4 regions of the Bacillus sp. 41-22 genome follow, and region 1 is predicted to be linked to each of the others. Evidence: a T-box and tRNA genes for the amino acid it is inferred to sense, from the RefSeq annotation. Region 1 holds a T-box; the other regions hold tRNA genes.

Region 1 (4,269 bases):
TCCTCCAAGTTTCATACCAATCGGATTGACCATCATTTTCGCCTCTATGGTGATTGCCGTTTTTGCTGCTGTTCTCCAAAGGCTTTTACAAGAAGCTATTAATATAAAATCAGAAAATGATTTAACGGTCTGAGGTGGAGAATATGACAATTATTATTAATATTGATGTGATGTTAGCAAAACGAAAAATGAGCGTAACGGAGCTTTCGGAGAGGGTTGGGATTACGATGGCGAATCTTTCCATTCTGAAAAATGGGAAAGCAAAAGCGGTTCGTTTTTCAACATTGGAAGCGATATGTAAGACTTTAGATTGTCAACCAGGTGATATTTTGGAGTACAAAAGCGACGAATACACTCAATAAAAACAAATAACAACTTTCTTCAACCAATGGGATTAGATTGTGAAATTAAGATGAAGGGATAGCAATTAAGCTATCCCTTCTCTGCGTTTATTATTGTTATTTAATATATCTTTAATTACTTTAACTTCAGTATTACATATTAATGGTGTGTTTTATTATCAATCTCTATTTCCTATTTTTAATTTCCTCTTTCATACTTTCCACAAACGCATCTAGTTCAACAACTTCTGACTTCTCTTCACCATATTTCCGTACATTTACAGCTTCGCTTTCCATTTCCTTATCCCCAATAACAAGAACATACGGAACTTTTTGCATTTGCGCTTCTCTAATTTTATATCCTAACTTTTCATCTCGTATATCTCGTTCGACACGAATTCCGGCTTGTGCTAATTTATCTGCAATCCTATTTACATATTGTTCATGCACTGCATTTGAAACTGGAATTACTTTCACTTGAACTGGTGCCACCCATGCTGGGAACGCGCCTCCAAAGTGCTCAATTAATATTGCTAAAAAACGGTCTAAAGATCCTAAAACTGCTCGGTGAATGACAACTGGTCTTCTTTTTTCATTATTTTCATCTATATAATTTAAATCAAATTTTTCTGGCATTTGGAAATCAAGTTGGACTGTTCCGCACTGATGACTTCTATTTAAAGCATCTTTAATATGGAAATCAATTTTCGGACCGTAGAATGCACCGTCACCTTCATTTAATCTATATTTATAATTTAACGACTGTAATACATTTTCTAATGCCAATTCTGCTTGCTCCCATAATTTATCATCACCCATTGAATCTTCTGGACGAGTAGAAAGCTCTACTTCATACTCGAAACCAAAAGTTTTATACACATAGTCAATTTGCGCCAACACTGATTTGATTTCATCTTCAATTTGTTCTGGTGTTACAAATAAATGAGCATCATCTTGGCAGAAAGTACGAACTCTTAATAATCCGTTTAAAGCGCCACTAAATTCATGTCGATGCACTTGACCGAACTCACACATACGAATCGGTAATTCACGATAAGAATGTAATTTATTTTTAAACATAAGCATATGGCCTGGGCAATTCATCGGTTTTAACGCAAAACTTTTATGATCTACTTCTGAGAAATACATGTTGTCTTTGTAATGTCCCCAGTGTCCTGACTTCTCCCATAATTCTTGATTCATCATAAATGGAGTACGCACTTCTTGATAATTGTACTCATTTTGAATTTCTCTTAAAAATGCTTCTAATTCATTGCGAATAATCTGTCCTTTTGGCAAGTAAAAGGGCATTCCCGGAGCCTCTTCCGAAAACATAAACAATTCAAGTTCACTACCTAATTTCCGATGATTTCTCTTTGCGGCCTCCTCAACAAAATGTAAATACTCTTCTAATTTTTGTTGAGAAGAGAAAGCAACACCATATATACGCTGAAGCACTTGATTGTTACTATCACCTCGCCAATATGCACCAGAAACATGAGTTAATTGAAATGCTTTCAAATAACCAGTAGATGGCAAATGTGGTCCTCTACATAAATCTACAAATTCACCTTGTTTATACAGTGTTACACTTTCTCCATTAGGAATTGCTTCTAAAAGCTCTAATTTCAAACTATCATTCATTTCTTGAAACAATTCTTTTGCTTCTTCTCGAGAAACCTCAACTCGCTCTATCTTTACATTTTCATTTATAATATTTTTCATTTCTTTTTCTATTTTCGGTAAATCTTCTACGTTTACACTACTTGGAAGATCCATGTCATAATAAAATCCATTTTCAATGACTGGCCCTACACCAAGGTTTACATCACCATAAATTCTTTTTACAGCTTGCGCTAATATATGTGCCGCAGAGTGTCTTGCAATTTTTACCCCTTCATCTGAATCCATAGCAATGATTTCAACTTTCGCACTTTCTTCAATGTTTCGTCGTAAATCAAAAGACTGATCATTAACTTTTCCTGCGACTGCTTTCTTTTTCAAGCTACTACTAATTGCCCCAGCAATTTCTTCTAAAGTAATGCCTTTCACAAATTCTTTAACGCTACCATCTGGAAATTTAATTTCGATCATCTGTTCTTTCATTTTTCATCTCTCCATTTCATAATAAAAAGCACACTCATCCCTAAAATAGGGACGAGTGTGCTTTTACCCGTGGTTCCACCCAGATTCCCATCGCAAATATACAATGGCTTCTTTTACGGTAACGTCGTTTACACGGCACTAGATACTTGATTTCCCCAGTGCAGCTCTAAGGTGGTAAGTTATTTTACTGCGTTAGGAAGTTCTCAGCTTTTCTTCCTTCTCTGTATAACCGTTTAAAATAACTCGTGTCCTTTTCTTCGCTTATTATGAAATAAAATATAAAAAAGCATATTCATCCCTAGTAAATAGGGACGAATATGCTTATATTCGTGGTTCCACCCAGATTCCCATCACAAAAAACATAATGGCTTCTTTTGCGATAACGTCGCTTACACGGCACTAGATACTTGATTTCCCCAGTGCAGCTCTAAGGTGGTAAGTTATTTTACTGCGTTAGGAAGTTCTCAGCTTTCCTTCCTTCTCTGTATAACCGTTTAAAATAACTCGTGTCCTTTTCTTTGCTTTTGTAACAAATACATTTATTGTTATTTAATATATCCTATTCATTTTATTTTTACAAGTGTTAAAAATATATCTTTTATTCAAAAAAAAGAAACCAAAAACATTTTTTGGTCTCCCCTTCTCTTTTTTACCAATCTTGTGGTTCGTAATTTAAGTCTGAAAATAGGCGTTTTTTCTCTTTTTTCGATAAATCTCTCCACTGTCCGACTGGTAAATTATTCAACTCAATATTCATAATTCTCGTACGTTTTAACGTGTATACTTGATAACCCAAAGCTTCACACATACGGCGAATTTGACGATTTAGCCCCTGTGTTAAAATAATTTGGAACTCATATTTTGATAACTGTGTTACTTCACAAGGAAGTGTTTTTGTATCTAAAATTTTAATACCTGCTGCCATTTTCTCTAAAAACTCCGGTGTAATCGGCTTATCTACTGAAACGATATATTCTTTCTCATGTTTGTTTTCAGCACGTAAAATCTCATTAACGATATCGCCATCATTCGTTAACAAAATTAAACCATCTGAGTCTTTATCGAGACGTCCGATGTGATTAATTCGTAAAGGATGATTCACTAAATCGATAATATTACCTTTTACGGCTTTTTCACTTGTACATGTAATACCTACTGGTTTATTTAAAGCGATATACACATGGTCTCGAGCAATACGAAGTTGCTCTCCATTTACTCGTACGTCATCACCTGGATTTACTTGGTCACCAATTTTTGCAACCTTACCGTTAATAATTACTTTTCTCTCGTTAATTAACTTATCTGCTCCACGTCGAGACGCTTTTCCAGCTTCACTAATAAATTTATTGATACGCAAGTTAGGCACATCCTTTTCATAAAAAATTTCAAGCTCACACTGCTTCTACCGTACAATACAAAAGGGTAAGCCTCCTATTATAACTTAAATATATTAACATGAAAGGGTATATGACGTCTTCACTTAATTACATGTTTACACGAAAATAATTGGTCCTCTTTTCCTTTTCACCTCAAACTGTTTAGCAGTCAATAGATTAACCCTTGAATATAACATCATTTATTTACTTTTTTCATAGATAATATACCGATATAAGTTTGATTAATCATGCCTAAATAACTCACAATATGTGAAAAATAAAAAAGAACCCTTTTGAAAATAATCAAAATGGATCCTTCTTCAACTAAACGAATACTAGTTTTTATACAAAAGTGTTCAATAATTATAATCTTTGATAGAAAACATCGTTCAACAAACAAAATAATCTCGAACTCCCCTAATTTTTTACGCTTCACTATTTTCTTC
Region 2 (4,269 bases), 1.7 Mb from region 1:
TAATTTAACAAAAAAAACCCTAACATTTCTGTTAGGGTCTTTTTAGGTGACATTTATATAGAGTGCTACCCTTAAAATCCTTTATTTTAAAGCATTTTAAAAATTTTGAGCTTCTTTAAACATGATAAATTAAAATGAAACGGACCAAAATGGAATCATATTAAATAACTGACACCTTTTACTTTCATTTCTCTCCCTTGATTAAATTTATCATATTTCATTTATTACTGTGATGATTTATTTTATTATTTCTCGCTAAACAATAAGAAACAGGGCAAAGCTGCCATGTCCTTTTAAAGATTTGTTATGTAGTATGTTATGAACTATTCATTATCAAACTAAAGTTATTCCTTTTCATTCCTCTACTAATCCCATAATATTTCCTTAATTACTTTCTATTGCTGTATAATTAAAATAGGAAAAAATTTGAAGAAAAGATGGAGGGAGAATTATGACACATTCAAATGAGAAAAAATCACATGGTTTTAAAGGAATAGGAGAGAAGTTAAACCCCAACTATCTATCAAGTGAGATTCATAAAATTGGATGGTCCAATTCAATTTGATTCGTTCCCTAAATTAAAGGAATTAGGGGACTGGTTGAGTACTTCAACGCAAATATGGTCGTGTCACTCAACTATGTACAAGTACAACAGAGAAGAGTTTGAAAAGAAGTTTTTTGAAATTACGAAATTACCAGCTGATAATGTGGTAATTTCAACTGGTGGTATCGGATTTAACTTCATGTCACCAGGGTGGAGAGATTCTCTCTAGAGTGCTCGAAAAAATTCTTGTATATGTAATATTCTACTGAAATTTTATCCTTTTAATACTTCATAGTTTCTTCCAACTGTATCTAAAGTTCGTCACTTACTCACCGCACACTACCCCAACGCACTATTAGTGCTTATTTTGTAGTGTAAAAAAAACACAAAAAAACTCTACACAATTAGTGTAGAGCCTTGATGTTACGCCGTTCGTGATACCGATGGTCGGGGTCGAACCGACACTCCCGAAGGAACACGATTTTGAGTCGTGCGCGTCTGCCAATTCCGCCACATCGGCATAAAAGAAAGGCGGCAACCGGATTTGAACCGGTGGTAAAGGTTTTGCAGACCTCTGCCTTACCACTTGGCTATGCCGCCATATGAAGTTAAAATGGAGCGGAAGACGGGATTCGAACCCGCGACCCCAACCTTGGCAAGGTTGTATTCTACCACTGAACTACTTCCGCAAAAATGGCTGGGCTAGCTGGATTCGAACCAGCGCATGACGGAGTCAAAGTCCGTTGCCTTACCGCTTGGCTATAGCCCACCGAAGTTTTACTTAATTATATGTAAGTATCCATTAATTTATTTGTAATTTTTAAAAAATAAAAATGGGGCGACTGATGGGAATTGAACCCACGAATGCCGGAGCCACAATCCGGTGCGTTAACCACTTCGCCACAACCGCCATGTTGTGTTTATATATTTGGCAGGGGCAGTAGGAATTGAACCCACACTGGAGGTTTTGGAGACCTCAGTTCTACCTTTAAACTATGCCCCTATGTAAAATGGTGGAGGGGGGCAGATTCGAACTGCCGAACCCGAAGGAGCGGATTTACAGTCCGCCGCGTTTAGCCACTTCGCTACCCCTCCGAAACTTACATGGTGCCGGCTAGAGGACTTGAACCCCCAACCTACTGATTACAAGTCAGTTGCTCTACCAATTGAGCTAAGCCGGCATATTTTATTAAAATGGTGGCTCGGGACGGAATCGAACCGCCGACACGAGGATTTTCAGTCCTCTGCTCTACCGACTGAGCTACCGAGCCTTATTAAAATGGCGGTCCCGACCGGGGTCGAACCGGCGATCTCCTGCGTGACAGGCAGGCATGTTAACCACTACACCACGGGACCATTTGGTTGCGGGGACAGGATTTGAACCTGCGACCTTCGGGTTATGAGCCCGACGAGCTACCGTACTGCTCCACCCCGCGATAATATTATTTATATAATTATATGATAAGTGTTAGCAACCACATTACGAGAATGTTTGGTTGCGGGGACAGGATTTGAACCTGCGACCTTCGGGTTATGAGCCCGACGAGCTACCGTACTGCTCCACCCCGCGACAATATTATTCATATAATTTATATGGTGGAGGATGACGGGATCGAACCGCCGACCCCCTGCTTGTAAGGCAGGTGCTCTCCCAGCTGAGCTAATCCTCCAAAAGTGGTGACCCGTACGGGATTCGAACCCGTGTTACCGCCGTGAAAGGGCGGTGTCTTAACCACTTGACCAACGGGCCAAATATTATAAATTCCTTATGGCGGAGAGCAAGGGATTCGAACCCTTGATACGCTTGTGACGTATACACGATTTCCAATCGTGCTCCTTCGGCCAACTCGGACAGCTCTCCAATGGCTCCGCAGGTAGGAATCGAACCTACGACCGATCGGTTAACAGCCGATAGCTCTACCGCTGAGCTACTGCGGAATAATATTGCCTGGCAACGTCCTACTCTCACAGGGACAAGGTCCCAACTACCATCGGCGCTAGAGAGCTTAACTTCCGTGTTCGGTATGGGAACGGGTGTGACCTCTCTGCCATCATTACCAGACATTATTCTTTTGAGACAATCATTATTATAACTTATTCACCCTGAAAGTCAATAAGTTTTTTATATTCTCTCAAAACTAGATAACGTTGCTTCATATTATATGGTTAAGTCCTCGATCTATTAGTATTCGTCAGCTCCACATGTCACCATGCTTCCACCTCGAACCTATCAACCTGATCATCTTTCAGGGATCTTACTAGCTTACGCTATGGGAAATCTCATCTTGAGGGGGGCTTCATGCTTAGATGCTTTCAGCACTTATCCCTTCCGCACATAGCTACCCAGCTATGCCCTTGGCAGAACAACTGGTACACCAGCGGTGCGTCCATCCCGGTCCTCTCGTACTAAGGACAGCTCCTCTCAAATTTCCTGCGCCCACGACGGATAGGGACCGAACTGTCTCACGACGTTCTGAACCCAGCTCGCGTACCGCTTTAATGGGCGAACAGCCCAACCCTTGGGACCGACTACAGCCCCAGGATGCGATGAGCCGACATCGAGGTGCCAAACCTCCCCGTCGATGTGGACTCTTGGGGGAGATAAGCCTGTTATCCCCGGGGTAGCTTTTATCCGTTGAGCGATGGCCCTTCCATGCGGAACCACCGGATCACTAAGCCCGACTTTCGTCCCTGCTCGACTTGTAGGTCTCGCAGTCAAGCTCCCTTATGCCTTTGCACTCTACGAATGATTTCCAACCATTCTGAGGGAACCTTTGGGCGCCTCCGTTACACTTTAGGAGGCGACCGCCCCAGTCAAACTGCCCACCTGACACTGTCTCCCGGGTCGATAAGACCCGTAGGTTAGAATTTCAATACAGTCAGGGCGGTATCCCACCAGCGCCTCCACCGAAGCTAGCGCTCCGGTCTCAATGGCTCCCGCCTATCCTGTACAAACTGTACCAAAATTCAATATCAGGCTACAGTAAAGCTCCACGGGGTCTTTCCGTCCTGTCGCGGGTAACCTGCATCTTCACAGGTACTATAATTTCACCGAGTCTCTGGTTGAGACAGTGCCCAAATCGTTACACCTTTCGTGCGGGTCGGAACTTACCCGACAAGGAATTTCGCTACCTTAGGACCGTTATAGTTACGGCCGCCGTTTACTGGGGCTTCAGTTCAGAGCTTCGCTTACGCTAACCCCTCTCCTTAACCTTCCAGCACCGGGCAGGTGTCAGCCCCTATACTTCGCCTTACGGCTTCGCAGAGACCTGTGTTTTTGCTAAACAGTCGCTTGGGCCTATTCACTGCGGCTTTCCGTTAAGAAAGCACCCCTTCTCCCGAAGTTACGGGGTCATTTTGCCGAGTTCCTTAACCAGAGTTCTCTCGCACACCTTAGGATTCTCTCCTCGCCTACCTGTGTCGGTTTGCGGTACAGGCACCTTTTATCTCGCTAGAAGCTTTTCTTGGCAGCGGGGAATCAAAGACTTCGCTCCATAAGGAGCTTCCCCATCACAGCTCAGCCTTCACGATAAGCGGATTTGCCTACTTATCAGCCTAACTGCTTGGACGTGCACAACCAATCGCACGCTTCTTCTATCCTTCTGCGTCCCTCCATTGCTCAAACGATAAAGAGGTGGTACAGGAATATCAACCTGTTGTCCATCGCCTACGCCTGTCGGCCTCGGCTTAGGTCCTGACTAACCCTGAGCGGACGAGCCTTCCTC
Region 3 (4,269 bases), 2.1 Mb from region 1:
GTGGTAGGGGAGCGTTCTAAGTGCAGTGAAGTCAGACCGGAAGGACTGGTGGAGCGCTTAGAAGTGAGAATGCCGGTATGAGTAGCGAAAGACGGGTGAGAATCCCGTCCACCGAATGCCTAAGGTTTCCTGAGGAAGGCTCGTCCGCTCAGGGTTAGTCAGGACCTAAGCCGAGGCCGACAGGCGTAGGCGATGGACAACAGGTTGATATTCCTGTACCACCTCTTTATCGTTTGAGCAATGGAGGGACGCAGAAGGATAGAAGAAGCGTGCGATTGGTTGTGCACGTCCAAGCAGTTAGGCTGATAAGTAGGCAAATCCGCTTATCGTGAAGGCTGAGCTGTGATGGGGAAGCTCCTTATGGAGCGAAGTCTTTGATTCCCCGCTGCCAAGAAAAGCTTCTAGCGAGATAAAAGGTGCCTGTACCGCAAACCGACACAGGTAGGCGAGGAGAGAATCCTAAGGTGTGCGAGAGAACTCTGGTTAAGGAACTCGGCAAAATGACCCCGTAACTTCGGGAGAAGGGGTGCTTTCTTAACGGAAAGCCGCAGTGAATAGGCCCAAGCGACTGTTTAGCAAAAACACAGGTCTCTGCGAAGCCGTAAGGCGAAGTATAGGGGCTGACACCTGCCCGGTGCTGGAAGGTTAAGGAGAGGGGTTAGCGTAAGCGAAGCTCTGAACTGAAGCCCCAGTAAACGGCGGCCGTAACTATAACGGTCCTAAGGTAGCGAAATTCCTTGTCGGGTAAGTTCCGACCCGCACGAAAGGTGTAACGATTTGGGCACTGTCTCAACCAGAGACTCGGTGAAATTATAGTACCTGTGAAGATGCAGGTTACCCGCGACAGGACGGAAAGACCCCGTGGAGCTTTACTGTAGCCTGATATTGAATTTTGGTACAGTTTGTACAGGATAGGCGGGAGCCATTGAAACCGGAGCGCTAGCTTCGGTGGAGGCGCTGGTGGGATACCGCCCTGACTGTATTGAAATTCTAACCTACGGGTCTTATCGACCCGGGAGACAGTGTCAGGTGGGCAGTTTGACTGGGGCGGTCGCCTCCTAAAGTGTAACGGAGGCGCCCAAAGGTTCCCTCAGAATGGTTGGAAATCATTCGTAGAGTGCAAAGGCATAAGGGAGCTTGACTGCGAGACCTACAAGTCGAGCAGGGACGAAAGTCGGGCTTAGTGATCCGGTGGTTCCGCATGGAAGGGCCATCGCTCAACGGATAAAAGCTACCCCGGGGATAACAGGCTTATCTCCCCCAAGAGTCCACATCGACGGGGAGGTTTGGCACCTCGATGTCGGCTCATCGCATCCTGGGGCTGTAGTCGGTCCCAAGGGTTGGGCTGTTCGCCCATTAAAGCGGTACGCGAGCTGGGTTCAGAACGTCGTGAGACAGTTCGGTCCCTATCCGTCGTGGGCGCAGGAAATTTGAGAGGAGCTGTCCTTAGTACGAGAGGACCGGGATGGACGCACCGCTGGTGTACCAGTTGTTCTGCCAAGGGCATAGCTGGGTAGCTATGTGCGGAAGGGATAAGTGCTGAAAGCATCTAAGCATGAAGCCCCCCTCAAGATGAGATTTCCCATAGCGTAAGCTAGTAAGATCCCTGAAAGATGATCAGGTTGATAGGTTCGAGGTGGAAGCATGGTGACATGTGGAGCTGACGAATACTAATAGATCGAGGACTTAACCATATAATATGAAGCTAATGTTATCTAGTTTTGAAGGAATATATATTTAAAATTCCTTTTGACATTCTCAAAAGAATGTGTATAATGTTAAAAGTCTGGTAATGATGGCAGAGAGGTCACACCCGTTCCCATACCGAACACGGAAGTTAAGCTCTCTAGCGCCGATGGTAGTTGGGACCTTGTCCCTGTGAGAGTAGGACGTTGCCAGGCTTATATTATTCCGCAGTAGCTCAGCGGTAGAGCTATCGGCTGTTAACCGATCGGTCGTAGGTTCGATTCCTACCTGCGGAGCCATTATGCTTCCATAGCTCAGCTGGTAGAGTACTTCCATGGTAAGGAAGAGGTCACCGGTTCAAGCCCGGTTGGAAGCTTGGGAAAAGTTTTGTTTTTTTTTGGCCCGTTGGTCAAGTGGTTAAGACACCGCCCTTTCACGGCGGTAACACGGGTTCGAATCCCGTACGGGTCACCACTTTTGGAGGATTAGCTCAGCTGGGAGAGCACCTGCCTTACAAGCAGGGGGTCGGCGGTTCGATCCCGTCATCCTCCACCATATATTTTTAAATGTCGGAGGGGTAGCGAAGTGGCTAAACGCGGCGGACTGTAAATCCGCTCCTTTGGGTTCGGCAGTTCGAATCTGCCCCCCTCCACCATTTTCTTTAAAATAACCTGAGAGGGTTTATTTTTTTGAAAAGATAACCATACTAGTAAATATTAATGGGCTATAGCCAAGCGGTAAGGCAACGGACTTTGACTCCGTCATGCGCTGGTTCGAATCCAGCTAGCCCAGCCATTTACGAGCCATTAGCTCAGTTGGTAGAGCATCTGACTTTTAATCAGAGGGTCGAAGGTTCGAATCCTTCATGGCTCACCATTTTCGCGGAAGTAGTTCAGTGGTAGAATACAACCTTGCCAAGGTTGGGGTCGCGGGTTCGAATCCCGTCTTCCGCTTAATTACTAAGGGGCCTTAGCTCAGCTGGGAGAGCGCCTGCCTTGCACGCAGGAGGTCAGCGGTTCGATCCCGCTAGGCTCCATATAAATAGGAAAAGCTTACATCAAATGATGTAAGCTTTTTTTGTGTTTAAATTCCACTCAAAAAGGAAACTTTTCCGTATATCGTTTAAAATGAAAAAAAGGGATTGAATAAGGGGGGATAATTATGAAAGTTGTCATTGCATCGGATTCATATAAAGAAAGCCTGAAAGCTATAGAGGTATGTGAAGCTATTGAAAGGGGTTTTGCAGCAGTTTTTCCTAAAGCAGAGTACGTTAAAGTACCAATTGGAGATGGAGGTGAAGGAACGGTCGAATCTCTTGTTGGTGCTACAATGGGGGGCATTATATCACTTAATGTGACAGGGCCGCTTGGAGTGTGCAAGCCTATTATGGAATGTCTAAGGATAAGGAGACAGCATTTATTGAAATGGCGGCAGCATCAGGATTACAACACGTTCCAATTGAAAAGAGAAACCCACTTATTACAACGACAAAAGGGACAGGTGAACTGATATTACATGCATTAGATCAAGGAGCTAAACACATTATTTTAGGGCTTGGAGGAAGTGCTACAAATGATGGTGGGGCAGGTATGTTGTCTGCTTTAGGCGTAGAGTTTATTAATAGGAAAGGTGAAGTAATTGAGCCCTCTGGAGGAACATTACATTTGATTACTGCTCTTAACCTTTCTCGTATGGATACACGTTTGAAGGATATAAAGCTAGAAGCAGCATGTGATGTCGACAATCCATTAGTTGGACCAAAGGGAGCGTCTTTTGTATTTGGGAGACAAAAGGGTGCGAATGTAGAGATGATGAAAGAGCTAGACGGGAATTTAAAACATTATGCTAATATACTTAAACAGTACGTATCTTTTGATGTGTCCCTAATACCTGGTGCAGGGGCAGCTGGAGGAATGGGAGCCGCTGTCGTTGCAGTACTAAAGGGACAGCTAAGAAAAGGGATTGAAATTGTATTAGATTATACAAATTTTGATAAGTGTATAGAGGGTGCCGATCTTATTGTAACTGGTGAGGGAAGGATAGATGAACAAACAGCTTATGGAAAAGCTCCTGTTGGTGTCGCGAAGCGGGCGAAATGCCGTCATATTCCTGTAATTGCTATTGGTGGATCTGTATCTCCGAACTATACAATTGTTTATGAAAAGGGAATTGATGCAGTATTTAGTATTACAGCAAGTCCAATGACATTAGAAGAGGCATATAAAAGGGCAGAAGAGAATATAGAAATGACAGCGAGAAATATTGCAGCAGTGTGGAAACTAGCATCAGAAAAACGCTTCTAAGTGTAGAAGTGTTTTTTAAATTCAGTTATTTGAGGATGTTTTGTGTAATTCTAGGTATTGATGGAGAAAGGCACGGATAAAAATATTAGCTGATAGAAAAGTTAGTTGGTTCATTAAGTTAACTTTATACATAGAATAGTTTAAAAATCGGGAGTCCAACGTAAATATAAGTGAATAAAATGTATATCCATGCAGAAAAATGTCGAGTTGAGTCAGACTATATAAAAGATTTAAAATATTTAGTGAAGGCATAAAAGGGGGATACTATCTATGAAAAAAG
Region 4 (4,269 bases), 1.5 Mb from region 1:
CTTCTTTGTATTCAATTCCCTTACAAATATACAGTAATTCTTCACAGTAATATGCATGCTGTGGAACTTGGATCATTTCGAAAAATGGTACATATGATAGTAGCTTTCCAATAAAATGACCATACCGATCCATTACCCCTATCGTCATATGCTCCATCATTTCTTTCATCACATATAAATAATCATCTACATGAGTTGTCTTTAAAGGGTCTAATCGATCGGAAATTTGTGAAAGTACAGCTCTTTGACAAGCTAAAACCGCTTGACTAGGTCCATAATATGATAGGAAGTCTGTACACTTACGATACTTCCGTAATAAGTCATGTGTATATAAATCATACACAAAAGTATTACAATACATTGCCAGACTCATCATATCACTATTTAATTGCTCTTTTGACAGTAGCTTAGCTCGCTTACACATATAAAAGAATGTAAATTCCAATACTTCTTTATGAGATAATAGATGTTTGCAATCTGTTATACATTTCTCATTAAATTTAACTCGATCCCAAATTTCTACATCCTCAGCTGTTAATTCACCAATACGATATTTAATAATTAAATAGTTTAAAGCAACTGCTTTCGTCAAAAGATCCCATGTTTCATACTCCAATGAAGTTCGGACAAATTCATCTAGCCCTTGGGTTATCATAAAAGCATTTGCCTCTTCATACCAACCAATCTCTTGACATAAACGAAGAATACGTACTAGAGTTGGAATTTCATCTTTATGAAACTGCGGTAAATTCTTTACTTTATTCATGCCATATACGATAAATGGCGCTAAATTTTCTTCTTTATAAAATTCTTTTTCTTTCCATACTAATATAGTTCGCTCTTTCCCTTCACCTTTTGGATGACAAGGTACAAGCAAAGAAAATAACTCAGCGAAATCATTTGGTTCTATATATGTATCTGTAACCAAATTCCAATTTGGATCGCCCTGTACAGCCCTCATATAATTCCCCTTCCCTTTTTATCCCGCTATTTGCGGGCAGTAAGACTCCCACCTCAAAATTCTGCGAATGCGAGGAAGTTAGGTAGGAGATAAAACTGCCCATAAAAGCCCGATTGGTTCAACTAATAATTATTTTGGGATGGACACCCCCCAATAATTAAAGTTTCACTTTATCTATGTAGGAAATATTAATTCATTATTACATCATTAACGATGAATATTGTTATATTCAAAATCTATCATAATACTTATATCTCTCAGTATATCATTTTTTCTCTTATTAAAAATCAGGAATGACAAATTAAAAAAAACTGTCAAAAATATTGACGCTATACTTATTATATAATGTCTCAGATACATCACGCTAACATATTAGTTTAATCCGTATATACTAGAATAATGTATCTGATCTTTATAAATAGTTTATTCCGTATGCTCTGAGATTTCACTTAAAGCAAACCCTGCTTGATCATCTGCTGATTTTCTTATAGCTAAATCACCTAGTGCTAGCATCCCAACAAGTTGACCGCTCTCAACAACCGGTAACCGTCTAATTTGATATTGTGCCATTAATTCTGTAGCTTTTTCAATAGAATCATCTGGAGAAACTGAAACAATGTTTGTTGTCATTACATTTGTAATTTGATTAGATCCAGGATGTTTTTCAGCAATCCCACGAACAACTAAGTCTCGATCAGTAACAAGCCCAACAACTTGTTTATTTTCAATAACAGGAATCAATCCAACCGATTCTTCCTTCATTTTTACAGCCGCCTCATATACATTGTCTAATGGTGTACAATGTACGATATGAGTACTCATAAGTTCTCTAACTTGCGTCATTTTTCATCTCCTCCTTTTAATACATACCATAGCTTTTCCTAAATCCCTTTATTTATTTCAGAAAAATAAGGTGATAAAAAGAGGCTTATACATAATAAAAAAGAGTCAGCAATATGCTGACTCTTTTTTTATGACCCGTACGGGATTCGAACCCGTGTTACCGCCGTGAAAGGGCGGTGTCTTAACCACTTGACCAACGGGCCATGGCTCCGCAGGTAGGACTCGAACCTACGACCGATCGGTTAACAGCCGATAGCTCTACCACTGAGCTACTGCGGAATATATATGGTGGGCCTAAATGGACTCGAACCATCGACCTCACGCTTATCAGGCGTGCGCTCTAACCAGCTGAGCTATAGGCCCATACTTTACAGGGGCAGTAGGAATTGAACCCACACTGGAGGTTTTGGAGACCTCAGTTCTACCTTTAAACTATGCCCCTAAATGATGCCGGCTAGAGGACTTGAACCCCCAACCTACTGATTACAAGTCAGTTGCTCTACCAATTGAGCTAAGCCGGCATAAAAAAAAACAAAAAAATGGTGGCTCGGGACGGAATCGAACCGCCGACACGAGGATTTTCAGTCCTCTGCTCTACCGACTGAGCTACCGAGCCAACATAAAATGGCGGTCCCGACCGGGGTCGAACCGGCGATCTCCTGCGTGACAGGCAGGCATGTTAACCACTACACCACGGGACCATTGGTTGCGGGGACAGGATTTGAACCTGCGACCTTCGGATTATGAGCCCGACGAGCTACCGTACTGCTCCACCCCGCGACGATATTATGTTTTAAAAATAAATGGAGGAGGTAGAGGGATTCGAACCCCCGCGCGACTCTCGCCGCCTGTCGGTTTTCAAGACCGATCCCTTCAGCCGAACTTGGGTATACCTCCATGAAGGAAAAATTAATATCTTATTCATTTTTATATGTAACTAAACCACTTTTTAAAAAAATGGAGGAGGTAGAGGGATTCGAACCCCCGCGCGACTCTCGCCGCCTGTCGGTTTTCAAGACCGATCCCTTCAGCCGAACTTGGGTATACCTCCGACATATAAAAAATAAAGTGGAGCCTAGCGGGATCGAACCGCTGACCTCCTGCGTGCAAGGCAGGCGCTCTCCCAGCTGAGCTAAGGCCCCATGTTTTTGGGAAAATCGGGAAGACAGGATTTGAACCTGCGACCCCCTGGTCCCAAACCAGGTGCTCTACCAAGCTGAGCCACTTCCCGTTAATAAAAGCGCGCCCGAGAGGAGTCGAACCCCTAACCTCTTGATCCGTAGTCAAACGCTCTATCCAATTGAGCTACGGGCGCATATGGTGCCGAGGGCGGGGGTCGAACCCGCACGGTGGTCACCCACCGCAGGATTTTAAGTCCTGTGCGTCTGCCTGTTCCGCCACCCCGGCATGTCATACTGAAAATTGGAGCGGAAGACGGGATTCGAACCCGCGACCCCAACCTTGGCAAGGTTGTATTCTACCACTGAACTACTTCCGCAAGACATGTTTGAGTTATTTTATTAAAAGTGCGGGTGAAGGGAGTCGAACCCCCACGCCAAAGGCGCTAGATCCTAAGTCTAGTGCGTCTGCCAATTCCGCCACACCCGCATATTTTTTAAGAAAATGGTGAGCCATGAAGGATTCGAACCTTCGACCCTCTGATTAAAAGTCAGATGCTCTACCAACTGAGCTAATGGCTCTTAATGGCTGGGCTAGCTGGATTCGAACCAGCGCATGACGGAGTCAAAGTCCGTTGCCTTACCGCTTGGCTATAGCCCAATAATTAAGAAATGGTGGAGGGGGGCAGATTCGAACTGCCGAACCCGAAGGAGCGGATTTACAGTCCGCCGCGTTTAGCCACTTCGCTACCCCTCCGACATATATGGTGGAGGATGACGGGATCGAACCGCCGACCCCCTGCTTGTAAGGCAGGTGCTCTCCCAGCTGAGCTAATCCTCCATTTTGCCTGGCAACGTCCTACTCTCGCAGGGACAAGGTCCCAACTACCATTGGCGCTAGAGAGCTTAACTTCCGTGTTCGGTATGGGAACGGGTGTGACCTCTCTGCCATCATTACCAGACTATATTCGATTGAGACAAACATTATTATACTTGATTCACTTAGAAAGTCAATAAGTTTTTTATATTCTCTCAAAACTAGATAACGTTGCTTCATATTATATGGTTAAGTCCTCGATCTATTAGTATTCGTCAGCTCCACATGTCACCATGCTTCCACCTCGAACCTATCAACCTGATCATCTTTCAGGGATCTTACTAGCTTACGCTATGGGAAATCTCATCTTGAGGGGGGCTTCATGCTTAGATGCTTTCAGCACTTATCCCTTCCGCACATAGCTACCCAGCTATGCCCTTGGCAGAACAACTGGTACACCAGCGGTGCGTCCATCCCGGTCCTCTCGTACTAAGGACAGCTCCTCTCAAATTTCCTGCGCCCACGACGGA

Evidence for each region. A T-box is a leader RNA that pairs with one kind of tRNA and senses whether it is charged. The one in region 1 lies ahead of thrS (threonine--tRNA ligase), so its partner is inferred to be a tRNA-Thr.
Region 2: it has a tRNA-Thr gene. The T-box ahead of thrS (threonine--tRNA ligase) is inferred to sense a tRNA for this amino acid. The anticodon was not compared.
Region 3: it has a tRNA-Thr gene. The T-box ahead of thrS (threonine--tRNA ligase) is inferred to sense a tRNA for this amino acid. The anticodon was not compared.
Region 4: it has a tRNA-Thr gene. The T-box ahead of thrS (threonine--tRNA ligase) is inferred to sense a tRNA for this amino acid. The anticodon was not compared.

Annotation. Positions count from the first base shown of each region.
Region 1 covers NZ_CP084035.1:2,244,926-2,249,194, reverse strand. Annotated here, with positions in the region: gene LCF45_RS11510 (DUF2975 domain-containing protein) at 1-133, shown strand, start outside; gene LCF45_RS11505 (helix-turn-helix domain-containing protein) at 144-362, shown strand; gene thrS (threonine--tRNA ligase) at 528-2,447, opposite strand; T-box leader at 2,492-2,714, opposite strand; T-box leader at 2,752-2,975, opposite strand; gene LCF45_RS11495 (pseudouridine synthase) at 3,097-3,804, opposite strand; gene LCF45_RS11490 (hypothetical protein) at 4,020-4,269, opposite strand, start outside; gene LCF45_RS11485 (VOC family protein) at 4,249-4,269, opposite strand, start outside.
Region 2 covers NZ_CP084035.1:522,363-526,631, reverse strand. Annotated here, with positions in the region: partial or broken gene LCF45_RS02755 (DUF3884 family protein) at 452-773, shown strand; tRNA gene LCF45_RS02750 (tRNA-Leu) at 983-1,064, opposite strand; tRNA gene LCF45_RS02745 (tRNA-Cys) at 1,074-1,144, opposite strand; tRNA gene LCF45_RS02740 (tRNA-Gly) at 1,159-1,233, opposite strand; tRNA gene LCF45_RS02735 (tRNA-Gln) at 1,239-1,313, opposite strand; tRNA gene LCF45_RS02730 (tRNA-His) at 1,379-1,454, opposite strand; tRNA gene LCF45_RS02725 (tRNA-Trp) at 1,474-1,547, opposite strand; tRNA gene LCF45_RS02720 (tRNA-Tyr) at 1,556-1,639, opposite strand; tRNA gene LCF45_RS02715 (tRNA-Thr) at 1,650-1,725, opposite strand; tRNA gene LCF45_RS02710 (tRNA-Phe) at 1,740-1,815, opposite strand; tRNA gene LCF45_RS02705 (tRNA-Asp) at 1,825-1,900, opposite strand; tRNA gene LCF45_RS02700 (tRNA-Met) at 1,904-1,980, opposite strand; tRNA gene LCF45_RS02695 (tRNA-Met) at 2,038-2,114, opposite strand; tRNA gene LCF45_RS02690 (tRNA-Val) at 2,139-2,214, opposite strand; tRNA gene LCF45_RS02685 (tRNA-Glu) at 2,220-2,294, opposite strand; tRNA gene LCF45_RS02680 (tRNA-Ser) at 2,314-2,405, opposite strand; tRNA gene LCF45_RS02675 (tRNA-Asn) at 2,408-2,482, opposite strand; rRNA gene rrf (5S ribosomal RNA) at 2,491-2,606, opposite strand; rRNA gene LCF45_RS02665 (23S ribosomal RNA) at 2,707-4,269, opposite strand, start outside.
Region 3 covers NZ_CP084035.1:153,950-158,218, forward strand. Annotated here, with positions in the region: rRNA gene LCF45_RS00885 (23S ribosomal RNA) at 1-1,694, shown strand, start outside; rRNA gene rrf (5S ribosomal RNA) at 1,786-1,901, shown strand; tRNA gene LCF45_RS00895 (tRNA-Asn) at 1,911-1,985, shown strand; tRNA gene LCF45_RS00900 (tRNA-Thr) at 1,990-2,062, shown strand; tRNA gene LCF45_RS00905 (tRNA-Glu) at 2,086-2,160, shown strand; tRNA gene LCF45_RS00910 (tRNA-Val) at 2,166-2,241, shown strand; tRNA gene LCF45_RS00915 (tRNA-Tyr) at 2,258-2,341, shown strand; tRNA gene LCF45_RS00920 (tRNA-Gln) at 2,407-2,481, shown strand; tRNA gene LCF45_RS00925 (tRNA-Lys) at 2,487-2,562, shown strand; tRNA gene LCF45_RS00930 (tRNA-Gly) at 2,568-2,639, shown strand; tRNA gene LCF45_RS00935 (tRNA-Ala) at 2,650-2,722, shown strand; partial or broken gene LCF45_RS00940 (glycerate kinase) at 2,848-3,989, shown strand; gene rocF (arginase) at 4,260-4,269, shown strand, end outside.
Region 4 covers NZ_CP084035.1:735,027-739,295, reverse strand. Annotated here, with positions in the region: gene LCF45_RS03755 (DUF3965 domain-containing protein) at 1-961, opposite strand, end outside; gene LCF45_RS03750 (CBS domain-containing protein) at 1,385-1,804, opposite strand; tRNA gene LCF45_RS03745 (tRNA-Glu) at 1,936-2,007, opposite strand; tRNA gene LCF45_RS03740 (tRNA-Asn) at 2,009-2,083, opposite strand; tRNA gene LCF45_RS03735 (tRNA-Ile) at 2,091-2,167, opposite strand; tRNA gene LCF45_RS03730 (tRNA-Trp) at 2,176-2,246, opposite strand; tRNA gene LCF45_RS03725 (tRNA-Thr) at 2,253-2,325, opposite strand; tRNA gene LCF45_RS03720 (tRNA-Phe) at 2,345-2,420, opposite strand; tRNA gene LCF45_RS03715 (tRNA-Asp) at 2,430-2,505, opposite strand; tRNA gene LCF45_RS03710 (tRNA-Met) at 2,508-2,584, opposite strand; tRNA gene LCF45_RS03705 (tRNA-Ser) at 2,609-2,701, opposite strand; tRNA gene LCF45_RS03700 (tRNA-Ser) at 2,763-2,855, opposite strand; tRNA gene LCF45_RS03695 (tRNA-Ala) at 2,874-2,946, opposite strand; tRNA gene LCF45_RS03690 (tRNA-Pro) at 2,962-3,035, opposite strand; tRNA gene LCF45_RS03685 (tRNA-Arg) at 3,046-3,119, opposite strand; tRNA gene LCF45_RS03680 (tRNA-Leu) at 3,123-3,211, opposite strand; tRNA gene LCF45_RS03675 (tRNA-Gly) at 3,228-3,302, opposite strand; tRNA gene LCF45_RS03670 (tRNA-Leu) at 3,332-3,412, opposite strand; tRNA gene LCF45_RS03665 (tRNA-Lys) at 3,429-3,504, opposite strand; tRNA gene LCF45_RS03660 (tRNA-Gln) at 3,509-3,583, opposite strand; tRNA gene LCF45_RS03655 (tRNA-Tyr) at 3,596-3,679, opposite strand; tRNA gene LCF45_RS03650 (tRNA-Val) at 3,688-3,763, opposite strand; rRNA gene rrf (5S ribosomal RNA) at 3,769-3,884, opposite strand; rRNA gene LCF45_RS03640 (23S ribosomal RNA) at 3,985-4,269, opposite strand, start outside.